DNA from 3 places in the Priestia sp. D51 genome. Region 2 is predicted to be linked to each of the others. Evidence: riboswitches for the same ligand, from Rfam matches in the RefSeq annotation. Region 2 holds a riboswitch; each other region holds the start of a gene.

Region 1 (6,756 bases), on a different contig from region 2:
TTGAAGAAATAGCATCTGCGCTCTTTTCTAAACCATTGATGTATTCAACGGCTTTAGGACCAGCAACCATACCGCCATAAATAGCTGACAATAATGAGTTTGCTCCTAAACGGTTCGCTCCGTGCTGCGAATAATCACACTCACCAGCTGCGAACAAGCCAGGGATATTTGTCATTTGATCGTAATCCACCCATAAACCGCCCATTGAATAGTGTACGGCTGGGAAAATCTTCATTGGTACTTTGCGCGGATCATCGCCCATGAATTTTTCATAGATTTCGATGATACCTCCAAGTTTAATGTCTAGCTCTTTTGGATCTTTATGTGAAAGGTCCAGATAAACCATGTTCTCTCCGTTAATTCCTAACTTCTGCGCTACGCAGACGTCAAAAATTTCACGAGTTGCAATATCACGAGGTACTAAGTTACCGTATGCCGGATATTTTTCCTCTAAGAAATACCAAGGTTTACCGTCTTTATATGTCCAAACGCGCCCGCCTTCTCCACGAGCAGATTCACTCATAAGACGAAGCTTATCATCTCCCGGGATAGCAGTTGGATGAATTTGAATAAACTCTCCGTTTGAATAGTATGCACCTTGCTGATACACGATAGATGCCGCTGAACCTGTATTAATAACTGAGTTCGTCGATTTTCCAAAGACAATACCAGGTCCACCTGTAGCCATAATAACCGCATCAGCTGGGAACGTTTTAATTTCCATTGATTTTAAATTCTGTGCAGAAATTCCGCGACAGCTGCGCTCATCATCAAGAACAGCACCTAAGAATTCCCATCCTTCGTACTTTGTCACAAGTCCGGCAACTTCATAGCGACGAACCTGCTCATCTAATGCGTACAATAACTGTTGACCCGTTGTTGCTCCAGCAAAAGCCGTACGGTGATGCTGCGTTCCGCCAAATCGTCTGAAGTCTAACAAACCCTCAGGAGTACGGTTAAACATAACACCCATACGGTCAAGTAAGTGAATAATACCAGGAGCTGCTTCACACATTGCTTTTACAGGTGGCTGGTTGGCTAAAAAGTCTCCGCCATACACTGTGTCATCAAAGTGTTCCCATGGTGAATCTCCTTCACCTTTCGTATTTACGGCTCCGTTGATTCCACCTTGCGCGCAAACTGAGTGAGATCTTTTTACCGGAACTAGTGAAAATAAATCTACTTGCTTGCCAGACTCAGCAATTTTTATTGTTGCCATCAAGCCAGCTAAACCGCCACCGACTACGATGATTTTTCCGTTACTCATCGGAACCCCACTCCTTCAAAACCTTAATTTTATGCAAATGCGAATAATGTACGAACACCTACAAATGTAAGTGCTAAGAAGATTGCTAATGTCACATAAGTTGAAATTCTTTGAGAACGTGGTGTTACAGTTAACCCCCAGCTAACTCCAAATGACCATAGACCGTTTGCAAAGTGGAAGATCGTAGATACAACACCAACTATGTAGAATGCAAACATTGCTGGGTTGCTTAAAATTCGTTCCATCATTTGAAAATCTACTTCTTTTCCAAGCGCAGCTTGTATTCTGGTTTCCCATACGTGCCATGTGATGAAGATAAGTGTGATTACACCTGAAACACGCTGAAGGATAAACATCCAGTTACGAAAAAATCCATAGTTGTTAACGTTTGTTTTAGCAGTAAATGCGATGTAAAGACCGTATATTGCGTGAAAAACGATTGGTAAGAAAATAATGAAAATTTCTAGAGCATAGCGGAAAGGTAAGCTCTCCATGAAGTGAGCTGCTTGATTAAATGATTCTTCTCCCTTTGTCGCGAAATGATTCACAACTAAATGCTGTGTTAAGAAAATCCCGATTGGTATTACTCCAAGTAGTGAATGGATTCTCCGATATTGAAACTCTCTGTTTGCCGCCATCTGCGTAGACCCCCCTTAGTTAAATGAACATAGTTTGTGAAGAACTTTCTTACTCCCACTAGACAAATAGATTAATCGTGAATACAGGAAATGAAAACCTTTGCATTTCCTAATAAAGTATGTGACAGGTTAATTTTACTCCCATCGATTAAGAGCGTCAAGGCAAGATGTTTAAATCTTCTATAAAATATAAATTTATAAAATTTTATATTTGTTAACGCTTACTGCATTGGTGTTAAAGATTTTTTCTTTCTATTATAATATCGCTTGCCACAGTTAAGTAAGCGTTTACTTTATACTTTTATTGTAAACAAGTTCACAAAACATTTACACAGGTAAAAGTACCCTTTTAAAAGTAATTTTATGGATTTTTCATCTTTACATCTAACTCTTTTTACCATAATAAAGATCCTCTTACATTTTATTAAAAAAATGCGTGAGAGGTTTTTTAGATTTGTATATAATAGTAGTAAAGAAAGAGGGGAAAGCATGAGCAATTTACAAACAGAATCACAGCAAGAACTTGAAGAGACGATGGAAACATTAGAACCTAATGCCGCAGCTGAAACAGAGAGAGCTCTTGATCACGTTCCATATTTCGGATACAGCCTTTTGCGTGACGTGTTAATTCCAGAGCTTCTTGGAGACGAAACGAATACCATCTCATACTGGGCAGGAAAACACCTTGCGCGTAAATATCCATTAAATACAATGGATGAAATCGTCGCATTTTTTAAAGCAGCTTCCTGGGGAACACTGACGCTTGCCAAAAAAGATAAATATTCACTAGAGCTTGAGTTATCAGGTGATGTGGTCAGCAAAAGATTTCAGCAGGAAACTTGTTCATTTCATCTTGAGTCAGGGTTTGTGGCTGAACAGATTCAGCGTCAAAACAACTGCCTAACAGAAGCCTACTTAACACCTAAAGAAAAGAACGGAAAAGTGCTGATTTCCGTGCAGTGGGACCGAAAAGATATCTTACCTACCGAAACCCGTGCGGAGCGTTATAAAAAGTAAGAAATACGTATATATAAAAGACGTGGAGATACCACGTCTTTTTTCTTTTCTTTATACTTGCACTGCCTGCTGCTCTTCTAATTCAAATGCTACGTGAAGCGTCTCAACAGCTTTTACCATATCAGCATGCGGTACAACTGTAGATACTTTAATTTCAGACGTGCTGACCATCTTCACTTCAATTTTCTCTCCTGCCAGCACTTCAAACATTTCGGCTGCAACACCTGGATTAGATATCATGCCAGATCCCACAATCGATACTTTAGCCAGACTGCTTTCATGTTCAATACGCGTATACCCCAAGGTAGATTTATACTCTTTTAAGACGGCAAGAGCAGCTTCTACATCTACAGTTTTAATAGAAAATGAGATAGAGAGGCGATTATTAGCCGTTACGTTTTGAATAATAATATCCACATTTAACTGTTCTTTTGCTAATGCTGTAAAAATAGTAGAAAGAGTTTGTAACTCGTTGTTTAACCCTTCAATTGTCACCCGTGAAATATTATCTTCAAACGCAATTCCTCTTACGACTAAGTTTTGTTCCATTGAAACTTCCTCCTCAACAATCGTTCCATTCTCGTTTTCTAAGCTTGAACGCACTTCTAGCGGTACCTGATAATTTTTTGCAAACTCAACAGCGCGCGGATGCAGCACCCCTGCTCCTAAATTGGCTAATTCTAACATTTCGTCATATGAAATAGAATGAAGTTTACGAGCATCTTCTACGTAGCGCGGATCCGTCGTAAACACTCCTGTTACGTCTGTATAAATATCACATTTTGCAGCTTTTAGTGCCGCGGCAAGAGCTACTGCCGTCGTGTCAGAGCCGCCTCGACCTAATGTTGTAATGCTTCCATCTTCTGAACAGCCTTGGAATCCAGCTACTACTACGATTCGACCTCTATCTAATTGGCTTTGAATACGAGTCGTGTCAATGTGCTGGATTCGTGCATTGCTGTGAACTGCTTCCGTCTGGATACCAGCTTGCCAACCTGTTAGCGAAGTGGCTTCATGACCTTTGAATTGAAGAGCCATTGTTAACAGGGAAATCGTTACTTGTTCTCCAGTTGTAAGAAGCATATCCATTTCGCGTTTACTTGGACTGTCCGTAATATCACTTGCTAATTTCACCAGTGCATCTGTGGTTTTGCCCATTGCCGATACAACAACTACTACTTGGTTACCGCGCTCTGCTTCTTGAATAACACGGTTTGCTACATGTTGAATACGTTCAACAGAACCAACAGATGTTCCACCAAATTTTTGAACGATTAATGCCATAATTTTGTTCATTCCTTTTCAATAAATTTGCATATGCAGGATGATGAGAAGCTAAATTTTTTTACTCAGACAATAAAAAAAGCAATGAGATGAGCTCTCATTGCTTAACGAACGAAAATTATAAAACATAACCGTCCACTGCCGTGAGATAGCTCTCCAAGAATCTACATCTTGACAATCCTACGTTTATTCAACGCAGAACCAGCAATCATTACTATGAGGTAATGTTCACTTCGGCAAATTTCCCTTTCCGCATCGTTCATAAGGGCTCATACCCTTCCTGATGCGTACTGATTAAATTTGCACCTCTATCTTCACTTCATTTGATGAAGTGTCGTATGAAATTAGTTAATAGCTTATCAAATATTTTCTATTATTTCAAGACTATTTTTGTAATGTTTCATAAATTTTTTCAGCAATGTTCTGAGGAACACCTGAATTTCGAATATCTTCAATCGTTGCTTCTTTCAATTTTTTCACCGAACCAAAATGCTTTAACAAAGCTTTTTTACGCTTTTCTCCCACTCCCGGAATGTCGTCCAGAACTGACTGAAAAGCGGACTTAGAGCGCACTTGACGGTGGAAGGTAATCGCAAAGCGGTGAACTTCATCTTGAATTCGCTGAAGCAAATAAAATTCTTGACTATTGCGTTCAAGCGGTATGATTTGAGGAGGCTCACCAATCATCAGATTGGAGGTTCTGTGCTTATCATCTTTGACAAGACCTGCTGTAGGCACTAAAAGTCCCAATTCATTTTCGAGAACGTCCTGTACTGCAGCTAAATGTCCTTTGCCTCCATCTACAACAATTAAATCCGGAAGCGGAAGACCTTCTTTTAACGCTCTGGAATACCGTCTGCGAACGACTTCCCTCATGGAACTGTAATCATCTGGTCCCTTTACCGTCTTAATTTTATATTTGCGATATTCTTTCTTTTCCGGTTTCCCATCAACAAAAACAATCATCGCAGAAACTGGGTCTGTTCCTTGAATATTTGAGTTATCAAATGCTTCAATCCGATAAGGAGCGGCAATTCCAAGCTCCTCTCCTAACCGTTCAACTGCGCCAACTGTACGCTCTTCATCTCGTTCAATTAAATAGAATTTTTCACCGAGCGCAATCTTTGCATTTTTACACGCAAGTTCTACTAATTCTTTCTTTTTGCCTCGCTTTGGATGCTGAACCTCTACTTCTACTAACTTCTCAGCTAACTCTGCATCAATCGTTGCTGGAACCATCACTTCTTTTGGCTTAATATTTTTGGCATAAAACTGACCGATAAAAGTTAAGAAATCTTCTTCTGGCTCTTTATAAAAAGGAAACATAGAAACTTCTCGCTCAATTAATTTCCCTTGGCGAATAAAGAAAACTTGAACACACATCCAGCCTTTATCGTAAGAATAGCCAAACACATCTCGATTAACAAAATCATTAAACGTTACTTTTTGCTTTTCCATTGTCGCTTCGATATGAGCAATTTGATCTCGGTATTCTTTAGCCCGTTCAAAGTCAAGTTGTTCTGAAGCTTTTAACATTTTTTCAGTTAACTCTGTTTTGACATGCTCATATCCACCATTTAAAAACCGCGTGATATTTTCAATAATTTGTTTGTTTTGCTCTTCTTTTACCTCTTTTACGCAAGGAGCTAGACATTGCCCGATATGGTAATACAAACAAGGCCTATCTGGCATAGTGGAGCACTTTCTTAACGGATAAATGCGATCAAGAAGCCGCTTTGTTTCATTTGCTGCTTGAACATTAGGATAAGGACCGAAGTATTTCCCTTTATCTTTTTTTATTTTTCTTGTAATAACAAGTCGGGGCTGTTTTTCAGCTGTAATCTTAATAAACGGATAGCCCTTATCATCTTTAAGCATAATATTGTATTTTGGGTCATGCTTTTTAATTAAATTCATTTCTAAAATAAGCGCTTCTAAATTAGAAGATGTGACGATATATTCAAAGTCAACAATGTCGTTTACAAGTCGAAGCGTCTTTCCGTCATGAGATCCGGTAAAGTAGGAACGTACTCGATTTTTTAATACTTTTGCTTTTCCTACGTAAATGACCGTTCCATATTTATCTTTCATCAAGTAACAGCCGGGCTGATCCGGTAAAATAGCCAGCTTTTCTTTTAAGTAATCGTTCATACTTTTCTCCTTCCTCTTCTCTTACTCTGTCCATCTATACAATCGCTTATGAAGCGTAACCTACATTCTTTCCTGTCTTAATACATGTACATAAGCTGGATTTATGGCGATGTTCCTTACATCTAGTATAAAACAAACGAACGCATATTCGCTAAATAAAAGTATTCCCAAAAGAGAAAAAGTGGAGAAAAAGAAAAAAACCTAGCCTGAGCTAGGTTTTGACTTACGCGTGTTTATTAATTAATTCTGTTAATGCTTCTTTTGGTTGGAAACCAACTACTTGATCAACTTTCTCTCCATCTTTGAATAATACTAAAGTTGGGATACTCATAACACCAAATTTTCCAGCTGTTTCTTGATTTTCATCAACGTCTACTTTTACGATTTTAACTTTATCGT
Region 2 (6,756 bases):
CTGACAAGCCGAATAACCCAAATTACTTAAAGTGGGCTCTAGAATTATCGAAACGAGGAAGTACGATTATTTGTGATAATGTTGTTCGTCAAGGGCATGTGGTGAACTCAGAAAGTGAAGATGAAAATGTAAAGGGAATTCGACAATTTATGGATGCTCTGGCTCAAGAAAAACGAATCAGCGCCACGGCTATACAAACCGTTGGAAGCAAAGGCTATGATGGATTCATTGTAGGGATTGTTGAATGATAGAACTCGTGTTACATATAAAGAGGCTGGGACAAAAGTAGTTTTGTTGAAGGGAAATCCGACCGATGAATTCAAATTCTTGATGGAGAATCTCGATTCCTCGGTCGGATTTTTTCATGGTGATAGTGAACGTAAATTTCATGTGTGGTAGGTGCTTCTAGCTGTGGATTGATTTCGTTATCTCCCAGCCTCTATTTAATTTGCGTCCAACTTATTTGTTATTTGCTTTGCTGTCAGAAAATTAATCAACTCTCTTACAGCGAATGAACTGTAGCGTTCTTTTAACAGAATAATTCCAAGTTCCCACATCATTTCAGGATCTGCAATAGGTACCGTAATAATATTGGAATCTTTCACTTTGGCATAAAGCGATTCGGGTAAAATAGCAATACCTAGTTCTGCTGCTGTTAATTCAATAATTAAATCCCATTGAGAACTTTTATATGCGATAGAAGGCACAAATCCTGATTTTAGAGCATCTTGAATTAACCGGTCGTGCAGCGTAAATTCTTCACTGAACATAATGAATTTTTCATGCTCCAATTCTTTCATCCAGACGGAAGAACGTTTCGCTAAAGGATGGTTTTTATGGGCGTATAAAAGGAATCTCTCCTTAACGAACGGGTATACGTGAAAATGCTCATCATGACCGCTTGTGAGAGGAAGCATAACAATCCCCATATCTACACCAGCCTCTTCCACAAGGGCTTCAATTTTTTTTGCTCCAAATTCAATAAGCTCTAGAGATACTTTAGGGTATTGTTCATTAAATGCTTTTGCAATCTTCGGGAAAAACAAGGTCCCGATGAGCGGAGGGATTCCCATCTTGATTTGCCCTGTTTGCAAGTTCATTAAATCGCCCAACAAGTGAGGCATGTCTTTTAACACCGACAGCGCTTTAGTTGCCTGATGATACACGACTTCTCCTGCATCGGTTAGCTTTAATTCTCTTGTTGAACGGTCAAGAAGCTCAAATCCTAGTTCATTTTCTACTTTTTTGACGGCTTTACTTAAAGCCGTTTGTGACAAATGAACTTGCAGCGCTGCCTTTGTAAAATTTTTATGATTCGCTACCTCTATAAAGTATTCTAAGTCTCTGATTTCCATGTGAAACTCCATTTCTGCAAACTGCTTATCCTTTTTATACTCTTTATTTTAACCATTAAATTATTTACTGTAAATGCGCTGATTAAAAAAGGGAGCTATCCAATGAATAAAAACGAGGAAAGGAAATGAACTAAAGTTTCTGTCGAAATTGATTTATAAAACCAATAATCTTTTTATAGAGAAACATAGATTTTGCTACTAGCTGATGAGGAATATAAAGATTTTTGCCTGTACGTTCGGGCAAAAATGCAAAACTTATCAAAATAACTGAAAGCCCAAAGGCTGCAGCTGTAATCTCTATCCAAGAAAACACCATATCATTCCTCCTTTTACAAACCTATTAATAGAATATGTAAAAGTTTGAAAGGAGGTTGTACGATAGACCTATAAAGAGCGTCGTCATTAAGCTCTCTCAAAATAAAATGAAGTCAAAGAACGCAGGGCCTGTGCCAAACGTTCTTTGACGTCATTTTATTTTCGCTCTTCAGCTTGATGCTCTTGTTTGTTTTGCTCAGTGAGACGTTTTTGATGAGCTTTTGTTTCTGCACTTACGTGATTCGCATCATTCGGTTGATTCTTCTTTGAACCTCCTGCAGCGTTACTCATTAGACGACACCTCCAGTCCGGTTATGAAACATACCTATAGAATGTGCGTATTTACAAACTTTATACACGGCTATCGATATTACTGCACACTAAAAAAGCAAAGGGAGAGTCACTAAGACTGTTCCCTTTGCTTTTTTACTAGGCAACTTTATCGGTGGTGATAATTTTGTTAATCCAGTCTTTTCCTTCTGTAAACCTTGTAACAAGCATCGCTGTTACTGTATTTCCCGTACTGTTTAAGAGCGTAGCAGGGGCGTCAATAATTGTGGAAATGACCGCAATGATGGGCAGAACTTCTGGCGAAAATCCGTAAATTGTAATGATTAACATTTCGCCAATCATACCGCCTCCAGGAATTGCTCCCATTACGGCTCCAACTAAAAAGGCTACGCCTAATATGCTCAAAATACTCGTAGCAGACGTCATATCTTTGCCGAACAAACTGAATAAGAAAACAATTTTTAGAATACCACCGATAACAGAACCATCTTTATGGGTGTTTGCTCCTAATGGAATCACTGTTTCAGCAATATCCAGCGGCACACCCATTTTCTTTGTTGCGTCTAAATTGACTGGAATAGATGCCGCGGAAGAACAGGTAGCAATAGCAGTGATAGAAGGAGCAGCTGCATTTTTCCAAAACAGCTTAATTCCTGCTTTACCGCCAGCAATCCATGCGTATAGCGTAAAGAAGCCAAAATAGTAAACGATTGCAATTAATAAATAAAGAATAAATGCTCTAGCATACCCTTGCAAGATCTTTGGTCCAAGTTCTCCTACTACAGTAGCAAAATAGCACCCTAAACCAATTGGAGCATAGTACATGACAATTTTAACGACTTTCATCGATACTTCTTGACCCGAAGTCAGAAATTTCGCCATAGGCTGTCCTTTTTCACCAGCCATCGTGGTAGCAATACCGAAGATAACGGCAAAGACAATTAATTGTAAAATATGCTCTTTCGAAAATAACTGAACAAAATCAGGTACAGTAAATGTACTAACAAGCTGATTTAAAAGCGTCATTTTTTCAGCTGTATTTTCACTGTCACCCATTAATTCTTTAATGGCAGAAGTATCTACGTTGTGCAGCGGATTGTAAAGTGATGCGCCTAAAAAGCCTAGAACGGCTGAAACAGCAGCAGTGGCGACAAACACAACGGCGATACCTAGCATAATTTTACCAAGACGTTTCATTTCGTTCATGTTTGCGATCGCCGAAGCCACACTAAAAAAGACAAGGGGAACGATAATCATGAACATTAAATTAAGAAACAAATCACCAAAGGGCTTTACGACTGCCACATCGGGCCCGATAGCATATCCTGCTATCCCGCCAATTAAAATAGCGAGAAGCAGAATAAGCGATGATCTGTACGTTTTAAATACACTTAAAACCATATAGATTTCCTCCAAACAACAATAGCTTCTTTACTACGCAAGAACAGCTATCATTTGCTCATTGCATACGTAGTAACGACTGGCTTTACATCTTTACGCACCAAATCTTCGTATGTTTCTCGCTCTACAGCAAGACGAGCTTCTCCATTTTTCACAAATACAACAGCAGGGCGCGGAATACGGTTGTAATTGCTAGCCATTGAATAGTTGTAGGCACCTGTAGAGGATACTGCTAGTAAATCTCCTTGATTAACGCGCGGTAAATCGATATCCCAAATAAGCATATCTCCTGATTCACAGCATTTCCCCGCAATTGATACTGTTTCATCTTTTTTATCCGTCACTCTATTAGCCAAGACAGCTTCATGTTTTGCATCGTAAAGAGCAGGACGGATATTATCGGTCATACCGCCATCAATTCCTACGTATTTGCGTACACCTGGAATCTCCTTCGTTGAGCCGATTGTATAAAGCGTTGTACCTGCTTCTCCTACGATGCTTCTTCCAGGCTCAATCCAGACTTCCGGAAGGGTATAATTCTGTTCAGTTAACGTGCGGCTTAGCTTTTCTGTCAGTGCATCTACATAATACTCAACTGGAAGTGGAGAGTCGCTTTCGGTATAACGAATACCAAAACCACCACCTACGTTTAAAACTTTTACTTCAAATTCCATTTTATCACGAATACTGAATAAGAAATCAGTTAAAATATCAATGGCGCGAGAAAAACCATCTACTTCAAAAATTTGCGAACCAATATGACAATGAATGCCTAAAAGATCGTAGTAAGGCTTTTCTAATGCAGAACTTACCGCTTTCATAGCCTGGTCATTGGAAAGACCAAATCCAAACTTGGAGTCTTCCTGTCCGGTCATAATATACTCATGTGTGTGGGCTTCAATCCCTGGAGTAACACGCAGAAGAATAGATGCTTTCTGTTTGCGCTCAGCTGCTAAGGCATGTAAAACTTCAAGTTCGGTAAAGTTATCCACAACAAAACAGCCAATATTCGCATCAAGAGCCATTTCAATTTCTTCAATCGTTTTGTTATTTCCATGAAAATGAATGCGTTCAGCTGGATATCCCGCTTCAAGAGCTGTAAATAATTCGCCTCCTGAGACCACATCTAATGACATATCAAGCTTCGTTAAAAGGCTAGCCATTTCCATACAAAGAAACGCTTTCCCTGCATATGCGATTTGATATGAAAATCCGCTTCTTTGAAAGGCTGAATGGAAGGCCTTGCATTTCGTCTCAATTAATTCTTGATCGTAGATGTATAGGGGAGTGCCGTATTGTTTTTTCAGTTCGACCGTATCGCACTGCCCAATTTCTAAATGATTGCTGCTGTTAATTTTACTCGTTCCATGTAAGTACATAATCCGTATCCCTCCATTTAAATCATTCAACTATAACTTTGATGGTCAGTAGAAAAACACAAAAAAGACCCGTGAAGTGATGTTCACGCGTCTTGGTTTCATAATAATAAAGTATTATTACATTCTAGGCATCAACATCTCTTCAATAGCTCTCCACAAACCAAGTGGTTTGTGACAGCTCAGCATTTATTCAATACTGAACCAGTATATGAACACAATGGATGTTTATATACTTCGGCACGAAATCCCTTTTACTTATCTTCACAGACTCCATTAGTCTCCAATAAGTGACTCTTGATTTCATGCACCTCTATTCTCAGAGAGGAAAATTATATTTAAATGTAACTCCTATTATATTTCCTTTTCCTCCGTCTAGTCAATGAAAAGTTAAGGCATAGGAATATCAAAGAAGATAAATAAAAAAGCTATGAAGCTTCCAGATAGAATCCAAGCAGCCAGCGCTGTCTTCTGATGAATGACTAAAAGTGAGAACGTGACAATATTGAAGAGAAAAGAACATAGCAGCGACCATCCATAATGATGAGTGATACTGTGATTAACATAAGCAATGAACTCAATCACAGTAAATAAAAGCGCCCACAAAAGAATCCACCACAGCCGGCCGCTTACATGCAGCGGCAGCCTTCCTAAAAAAACCGGTATAACAAACGGATAAATAATTAAGGTTATTCCAAGAGAAACCATTAGGTGATCGGGTAGAAAAAGATGATCAATACCAACAGGGTGAAATACCCATACGCGGTGATGAAACAGCAGCACTTCATAAAGCAAATTCCCCGTGACCCAAAACAGCAAAGTAGGGTAGTATTCTTGATACCTTCGCCACTTGCCAAATAGTAAACCAAGAATGATAAAAAATAATACAAATGAAGATTGCATACGCTCTCCTTAAAATAATGGTTATTTCTTTTTATTTACATATTATAGTGGTTTTATTCTTTCATTTTTTTATTCAGCACCTATAATAGAAAAGCCGTAAGCCACAGCGTTAAAGACGTATTACCACTATTTACGGCTTTCTTCACCCTGTTATAATCTTGGTAAAAGAACTTCTACCGCTTTTGTTTACGAGACGAAAGGAGCTATATGTCAAAGTCAGCAAGGCTTAAAAATAAGCTTAAAATAGCTTCGCCTAGTATGTGACTTCTTTTTTTGCTATGCTAAAATTGCATACATATAGCATGAGAATACTAGAAGAAAGAAAAGGGTGTTTTGGTATGAAAACATACATCGTAGTTGGAGCTGGGGTACTTGGAGCTTCTACGGCATATCATTTAGCAAAAGCAGGAGCAGATGTGACATTGATAGATCGCAAGGATGCTGGTCAAGCTACTGATGCAGCAGCAGGAATTGTTTGTCCGTGGCTTTCGCAGCGTCGAAATAAAGCATGGTACCGATTAGCAAAAGGCGGCGCCAAGTACTATCAAACATTAATTCAGCAATTAGAAGAAGATGGAGAAACGGATACGGGATATAAGCGAGTAGGAGCAATTAGTTTACACACTGATGAACAAAAGCTTAAAAAAATGGAGGAACGAGCATATAAGCGTCGGGAAGAAGCCCCCGAAATAGGCGAGATTACACGTTTATCCGCTAAAGAAACACAGGCTTTGTTTCCGGCTCTTTCGGAAGAATACAGTTCAGTTCATATTAGTGGAGCCGCTCGCGTTAACGGAAGAGCTCTTCGAAACGCACTTGTGAATGCAGCGAAGAAAAACGGTGCAAAAATAATAGAAGGAAACGCAGAACTACTTTATGAAAATAATCAAGTAACGGGCGTTGCCGTAAATGGACAAACCCTTCTAGCAAGTACAACAATCGTGACAGCAGGAGCGTGGGCAAATCAATTACTAGAGCCTCTTGGAGTGAAATTTTTAGCAAGCTTTCAAAAAGCGCAAATTGTCCACTTGCATCTTCCTGATTTAGATACAAAAGACTGGCCCGTTGTAATGCCTCCAAGCGACCAATATATTCTTTCGTTTGAACAAGGTCAA
Region 3 (6,756 bases), on a different contig from region 2:
ATAAATATTCAGGTCCAATAAATCCAACAACCGTGTTAACTAAGAAAGGCTTGTAGTGGCGAGCTAAGCCGTAGCATCTAGCTTCGAGCGTTACTTGATCAATATTATAGTGGGCTTCTGCTGACAATTCAGAACCTTGTCCTGTTTCAAAATACCAGCGGTTCAGACCTTTTGCTGTCCCTTTTTCATGAATTAACGCTGTCGCTTCATCGAGCATAGACAGTGAAATCCCAAATGAATCATTACCGGCTTCTGTGCCTGCTAAACTTTGGAAAATCAAGTCAGCAGCTGCTCCTTTTTCGATTGCTCTCATTTGGCTCGTCACATGTGATAATACACAGTTTTGAGTAGGAATTGACCATTCGTTGATTATATTTTTTGTTTCATTTAAAAGCGCGTAGATATTATCCGTTGTATCAATAACAGGGTTAATTCCGATAACCGCATCTCCAATTCCATAGCTTAACGCTTCGTAGAGAGATGCTCTCATTCCTTTTAAGTTATCTGAAGGATGATTAGGCTGGGCTCTTGAAGCCAATACGCCTTTTTGACCGATAGTCGTTTGACAAGTAGTTTGCACTTCTATCTTGGCAGCTCCTTGAATTAAATCTAAATTGGACATAATTTTAGTAGCTGCCGCAATCATTTCGCTGTTTAATCCCTTGCTAAGCGCAAGAAGGTCTTCTCCGGTATGCTCATCAGATAAGATGTATTCTCTTAACTCCCCTACTGTCCAATTTTTAATAATGTCGTAAACCGATGAATCAATCTGACTTTCGATTAATGCCGAGACGTTGTCTTCATCTGCGCTTAGCAGCGGGTAATTTCGAATATCAGCAAGTGTGATATCAGCTAGCACTTGTTTGGCTGCCATACGTTCTTTCATTGACTCAGCGCTAACTCCTGCGAGCTGATCTCCAGAACGTTCTTCGTTTGCTTTGGCCATAATTTCTTTCAAGCTATAAAATGAAAATGTTTCTCCTAACAACCGGGTAGTTTTAAACATCGTTTCCTCCTTGTATGTTCAGTTGATTATGATGAAAAAGCGAGTGTTTTAATCGAAACAGAGATTGCCTCTCCAGCTACGGGTAACCCTAGATCGATATAATCTCCGTGGGTAAAGTCAATTTGATCTAAACAAATAATTTCTAATTCGTTCTCCTGTTTGGCTAGTGCTTGTCCTAAAGCTTTAGCAATATCCTGCTCGCATAAAACAACGAGGCACTTAGCTCCTTTAAAACAAGCACCAAATTCAGCGCTTATTACTTTTGCTAATTCTTGCAGCATTCTATAGCTGCAGTAAGGGAAATGAGATAAAGCAATAGCAACGGGAGGATCTTCTGCGCTGAAAACAGTTGAAGCCTGCATACATGCCGTTCGAGCTCTTTCTTGAAACAGCTGCGGATTCCACTCCTCCTCTTGCTGTACGGGTATCTCTATAATCGGAATATTTTTTAGCGGCAGCCGCTTTGATTCAATGTATACGGTTGATCCACTAACTTCTGTATTTTGCATACCAGCTCCAATGACAGTGGCTCGCGTTGTTTCAGCGGCTTGAGATACCTGTATGGCTTGAAACTGATAAGCTAGCAGCGGACCAATGTCTCCGTGTATGGCCACTTCCTTCACTGTTTTTGGTTTCTCCTTCTCTATCATGGCTCCTACTCCTCCCGAGACCATGATTGTCTCTGGCCGAGTAGAAGATCTTGTATGAGGGGAAACGAGCAGCAAAGAGGTTTGCTTCAGTGCGCTCACATAATCCACGGTTTCTTTAGCTAGCAATTTGCAAATAGACGAGAGTTTTTCAAATGTTGCTTTTTCGCCTTCTTGAAGCATCAGAGAATTATTTTTTAAAAATTCAGTTAAATAAGACGAAACGTAGGTAACAATACCATCTTCGTTTAGCCGAATTAATCTTCCGCCTACATGCAGGGTAAACGTTTCAATCACTTTTCCATTTTGACATAAGGCGATGTTAGCAGTGCCTCCACCTACATCAATGTTGGCAATCACTTTATTGGTTTCAGCAGAATGTTCGATTGCTCCCGAACCTTTTGCCGCTAACATTCCTTCTAAGTCAGCACCAGCTGTTGCAACAACAAAATTCCCAGCGTGTTCAGCTAGATAGTGAACGATACTCTCTGCATTTTGCTTCCGAGCCGTTTCTCCTGTGATGATCACAGCACCCGCCTCCACCTGATCTAAGGAGATCCCTGCTTTTTTGTACTCTTTTTCTAGTAATAGCGTTAACCTCCGAACATCGATTTCAACCTCGTTTACCATAGGTGTTGTATAGATGGAACTTGCATACGTTACGCGACGATCAATAATTTGACAGCCTGGCAGCGTAAACTGATTTTGTTGATTTGCTATTAACAGTTTGCTTACAATCAGTTTTGTTGTGCTTGTTCCAATATCTAAACCTATGCTCGTGATCCATTTCTGTAGCATACGATCAATCCTTTATCTCGTTTGAATATGTTGACTATCATAAAACAGTTTTTTGAATATTTCACTAACTATGTTATCAAACCTGACACACTTTTGTGTAAACAAAGGTGACAAATAAGAAAAAAGACTAAATCTTGGCAGATTTAGTCTTTTTTCTTATGATGAGTGTGATTTAGTTACAATCATTCTTGATGCCGATGGAATTAACAATGAAAGAATGACTAAGCAGGCTATTAGTGATCCTACCATTGAAATCCCGTTCATTGAAAAAGAATACCATAGAGCGGACATGCCCTTTGGCGCATATGACCCCCAGAAAATAATACCAGCAATAAAGTGCCAGAAATAACGTGCGAAGCTGCCGATAATAAGAGATAAAACAATTAAAACAAAAGCTTTTGATCTGTTATTGGTAGCTAAATTTGTTTTAATAGATTGTGAAAAAATACCTCCAAAACCTATAAAAGCAAAAGCTACAATATATTCAATAAATGTTTGTAGCGCTGTTAAAATATAAGCTGTTCCTGTCGCTAACTGCAAAAGCCCCCATAATAGACCGGATAGAGCCCCGCCTTTTACTCCCCAGCGAAAGCACATAATAAAAATGGGCACCATGGAGAACGAAATGCTCACAGCCGTCGCAATTTTAATTGAAGGCAAAAGGTCAAGTAGAAGTGCCAATGCTGCAAAAATAGCTATTTCAATTTTAGCCTGTAAAGGTAATGCTTTATTCACGTTTCTCACTCCTGTTTTTGAATCATTCATATCAAACGGTTTACACAGGAGTAAGCAAATATATGCTACTATTCCCACATTCCTACGCTAGCGTTAACTAACAGGTTCGAAGGGTCTGAACATTTCGTTCACTCTCAGCACGGCGGCTCCCCCTGTGGTACGTTTGGATATTTATGTAGTATAAAGACAATGTTTATTATACCATACGTAACAAAATAGATTCGAGAGATTTCAAAGATGTTTCTATTTTCTGAATCTATTTTTTATAATGACAATCGTTTTAGTATTTGTTATACTTCTTTTATGTCAATTGAATATAAAAAACCCTCATCCTAATCGATGAGGTAGAGGTCGCAGTTTTTAATAGTAAAGTAACGGAAATGCAGAGAACATTGAGGATGTTGCTTGAAAGGAAAAATTGCCGAAGTTTAAATCACTTCTCGGTTGATTTAAGCTGGGGCTGTCTCCCAACAGGAACAGAACTGTCACATCATGCGAGTGATGTGAAGAGCTATCTTCACGGAAGGTTGACGCGGTTTTCAGATTTAAAAGCGCGCACATATACTGCGGGCTTTTTTTATGTTATCCCGTCTCTTTCCGTACATTCGAAAGGAGTATTTATCTATGCAAGAGCAGCAAGAATTAAAACGTGGGTTGAAATCTCGCCACTTAACGATGATTTCATTAGGAGGAGCCATCGGAACCGGCTTATTCCTAGCAAGTGGTGGAGCAATTCACACAGCAGGACCTGGGGGAGCGCTTTTAGCTTACGCTATTATTGGCGTAATGGTTTACTTTTTGATGACCAGTCTAGCAGAGCTCGCAGCTTATATGCCTGAAGCTGGTTCATTTAGTACGTATGCGTCTCGTTTTGTAGATCCATCCTTTGGTTTCGCTCTCGGCTGGAACTACTGGTATAACTGGGCTATTACGATTGCAGCTGAATTATCTGCTGGAGCCCTTATTATGAAATTTTGGTTCCCGAACTCTTCTTCTATTTTATGGAGTGCCCTGTTTTTATTAATTATGTTTGGGCTTAACTACCTTTCTGTAAAAGGATTTGGTGAATCTGAATTTTGGTTTTCGTTAATTAAAGTAGTAACGGTTATTATCTTTTTAGTTATTGGTATTATGATGATTTTTGGTATCTTTAACAATGAAGCACCAGGTTTTAAAAACTTCACGCTTGGTGATGGACCGATTCACGGTGGATTCTTCACTGTACTAGGTATCTTTATGGCAGCTGGTTTTTCATTCCAAGGAACAGAGTTACTTGGAGTCGCAGCTGGAGAAAGTGAAGATCCGGAAAAAACGGTTCCTCGCGCAGTTAAACAAGTCTTCTGGCGCATCTTGTTATTTTATATTTTAGCTATTTTTGTTATTGGAATGCTTATTCCATACACAGCGAATTCATTAGCAAGTGATGACGTGCGAGTAAGTCCGTTTACTTTAATATTCGAACGAGCAGGTCTGGCGTTTGCAGCATCAGCGATTAATGCCGTTATTTTAACAGCTGTTTTATCTGCTGGTAACTCAGGCATGTATGCTTCTACGCGTATGCTGTGGAACTTAGCCAAAGATGGAAAAGCACCAAGGTTCTTAGCAAAAGTGAATAAACGAGGCGTTCCAGTTAATGCCTTAATCGCAACGGCACTTGTCGGTACACTTGCATTTGGTGCTTCATTTTTTGGAGACGGTGCGGTATATACGTGGTTACTTAACGCTTCTGGTATGTCTGGTTTTATTGCTTGGTTAGGAATTGCGATCAGCCACTATCGTTTTAGAAGAGCATTTGTTGCTCAAGGTCATGATTTGAGTGAACTTCCATATCATGCAAAACTTTTCCCATTTGGCCCTATCTTTGCCTTTATTTTATGTGCCGTTGTTATTTTAGGCCAAAACTATTCGGCGTTTATGGGTGACTCGATTGACTGGTACGGTGTACTTGTTTCTTATATCGGACTGCCTTTATTCTTAATTGTTTGGCTAGGATACAAATGGACGAAAAAGTCGAAGCTTATCCCGTTAAAAGAATGTCAAGTAACAGTGAAAAAATACGAATAAAAAAAGCTCTCTATTCTTTTGAATAGAGAGCTTTTTTTATATGAGCTGATCGGCAAAATGAAGAGATATATAAGCGGGTTGGTTTTTCATAACAAGCATATAACCTTTGAGGGGACGGTTATAGTAATCAGCAGCTTCGATATAATAAATACGCTGAATTAACCTGCTTAAATGAGTTGCAAAAGATGGAAGTTGGTGATTAGGAATGGTTTGGATGTAGTCTATGATTTCTTGTTTAGTTTGAAGGCCTGAACGGGTACATTCTAACAGATGAAAAAGCGGATCTGCTGCTATAGTAGATAGTTCAGAATTGTGTTTGATTCTATTCAGCTGGATATGCAGTTCTTTTTGGGACCATCTTTTCGGCACAGCTCTTAGATGTTGATATTGAAAATGTGTACTCATGATAGCTAACACCTTTCGTATTAAAATAATAAAACAACTTATTATTTTAATAACCTTTACACATGAAACTAAAACGTTACAATGTGTAAAGGCGTCATACATCTTATAAAATAAGCTGATAAAAAAGTACATCTTGCCACTGATCAAATTTCCAGCCCACTTCTTTAAACTCTCCGCAAAATGTAAAATTAAATTGCTCATGCATTTTGATACTGATATCATTTCCTTTTGTAATTCCTGAAATGACAACGTGATGGTCGAGCTCTTTAGCTAATTCCAAAATGCGCTTCATAAGCTGTTTCCCAATACCATGCCCTTGTTGATTTTTATCAATATAAATCGATAGCTCTACTGTTTGAATGTACGCTTCTTTATCTCGATACGAGGAAAGCGAAGCATAGCCCGCTACTACTCCATCTTTTTCCGCGACAATAAGTGGAAAAAGTTCATTGCTAATATGACTATTAAACCAGCCCCTTCTTTGTTCTACTGTTACAGGCGTTAAGTCAAAAGTAGCAGCACTTGTTTGAACGGACTGATTATAAATTTCAACAAGCATAGGTAAATCTTCTTCTTTAGCATAACGAATGATCATATGTACAAACTCCTTATAGTATAGAATTATCTTTATTTTACTTCTTTTAAGAAACATAATCTACATAAAAAACCGATGTGCGCATGCACATCGGTTATTGGTTTTGGGCATATTGAAAGGTTTGAAGGACTTGAAGAGTCTCTTTTGTAGAAACGACCGTTGCAAACTCTCCGTGCAAGGAAGACAGTGCGAATGTATGTACATCTTCTGCAAGAAGTCTGGTTTTTCCATCGTAGGACATACAATCAAAACAGGCCGTTGCATCGTTCGCAACATACGTCCTATACCCTAGATTTCCAGCCATGCGCGCAGTCGTAGAGACGCAGTGATTAGTAGTTAGTCCTATTAAGATAAGCGTATCATAGCCATTTGCTTTTAAATAGCTATCTAGCTCTGTTCCAATGAAACAGCTGTTCACGTGCTTGCGAATTAAGTATTCGTCTTCTTGTGGACCAAATCCTTCTTTGAATTGAAACCCCTTTGAACTTGGATGTAAAGGAGAGTCT

What was found. Region 2 has a riboswitch for lysine ahead of lysA (diaminopimelate decarboxylase). Riboswitches for the same ligand answer to the same signal wherever they lie in the genome.
Region 1: another riboswitch for lysine. It lies ahead of ACNHOZ_RS00975 (aspartate kinase); the one in region 2 lies ahead of lysA (diaminopimelate decarboxylase).
Region 3: another riboswitch for lysine. It lies ahead of ACNHOZ_RS06885 (amino acid permease); the one in region 2 lies ahead of lysA (diaminopimelate decarboxylase).

The regions. Positions count from the first base shown of each region.
Region 1 covers NZ_JBLTIR010000001.1:179,160-185,915, reverse strand. Annotated here, with positions in the region: gene sdhA (succinate dehydrogenase flavoprotein subunit) at 1-1,267, opposite strand, end outside; gene ACNHOZ_RS00985 (succinate dehydrogenase cytochrome b558 subunit) at 1,297-1,905, opposite strand; gene ACNHOZ_RS00980 (YslB family protein) at 2,395-2,922, shown strand; gene ACNHOZ_RS00975 (aspartate kinase) at 2,974-4,206, opposite strand; lysine riboswitch at 4,348-4,525, opposite strand; gene uvrC (excinuclease ABC subunit UvrC) at 4,591-6,357, opposite strand; gene trxA (thioredoxin) at 6,581-6,756, opposite strand, start outside.
Region 2 covers NZ_JBLTIR010000004.1:54,978-61,733, reverse strand. Annotated here, with positions in the region: gene ACNHOZ_RS17035 (O-methyltransferase) at 1-248, shown strand, start outside; gene ACNHOZ_RS17030 (LysR family transcriptional regulator) at 444-1,355, opposite strand; gene ACNHOZ_RS17025 (hypothetical protein) at 1,486-1,671, opposite strand; gene ACNHOZ_RS17020 (hypothetical protein) at 1,827-1,961, opposite strand; gene ACNHOZ_RS17015 (dicarboxylate/amino acid:cation symporter) at 2,100-3,362, opposite strand; gene lysA (diaminopimelate decarboxylase) at 3,413-4,741, opposite strand; lysine riboswitch at 4,880-5,062, opposite strand; gene ACNHOZ_RS17005 (CBO0543 family protein) at 5,129-5,641, opposite strand; gene ACNHOZ_RS17000 (NAD(P)/FAD-dependent oxidoreductase) at 5,980-6,756, shown strand, end outside.
Region 3 covers NZ_JBLTIR010000002.1:47,079-53,834, forward strand. Annotated here, with positions in the region: gene ACNHOZ_RS06870 (ethanolamine ammonia-lyase subunit EutB) at 1-1,006, opposite strand, end outside; gene ACNHOZ_RS06875 (ethanolamine ammonia-lyase reactivating factor EutA) at 1,033-2,451, opposite strand; gene thiT (energy-coupled thiamine transporter ThiT) at 2,608-3,216, opposite strand; TPP riboswitch at 3,249-3,349, opposite strand; lysine riboswitch at 3,524-3,708, shown strand; gene ACNHOZ_RS06885 (amino acid permease) at 3,811-5,250, shown strand; gene ACNHOZ_RS06890 (hypothetical protein) at 5,287-5,655, opposite strand; gene ACNHOZ_RS06895 (GNAT family N-acetyltransferase) at 5,759-6,250, opposite strand; gene ACNHOZ_RS06900 (cysteine hydrolase family protein) at 6,345-6,756, opposite strand, start outside.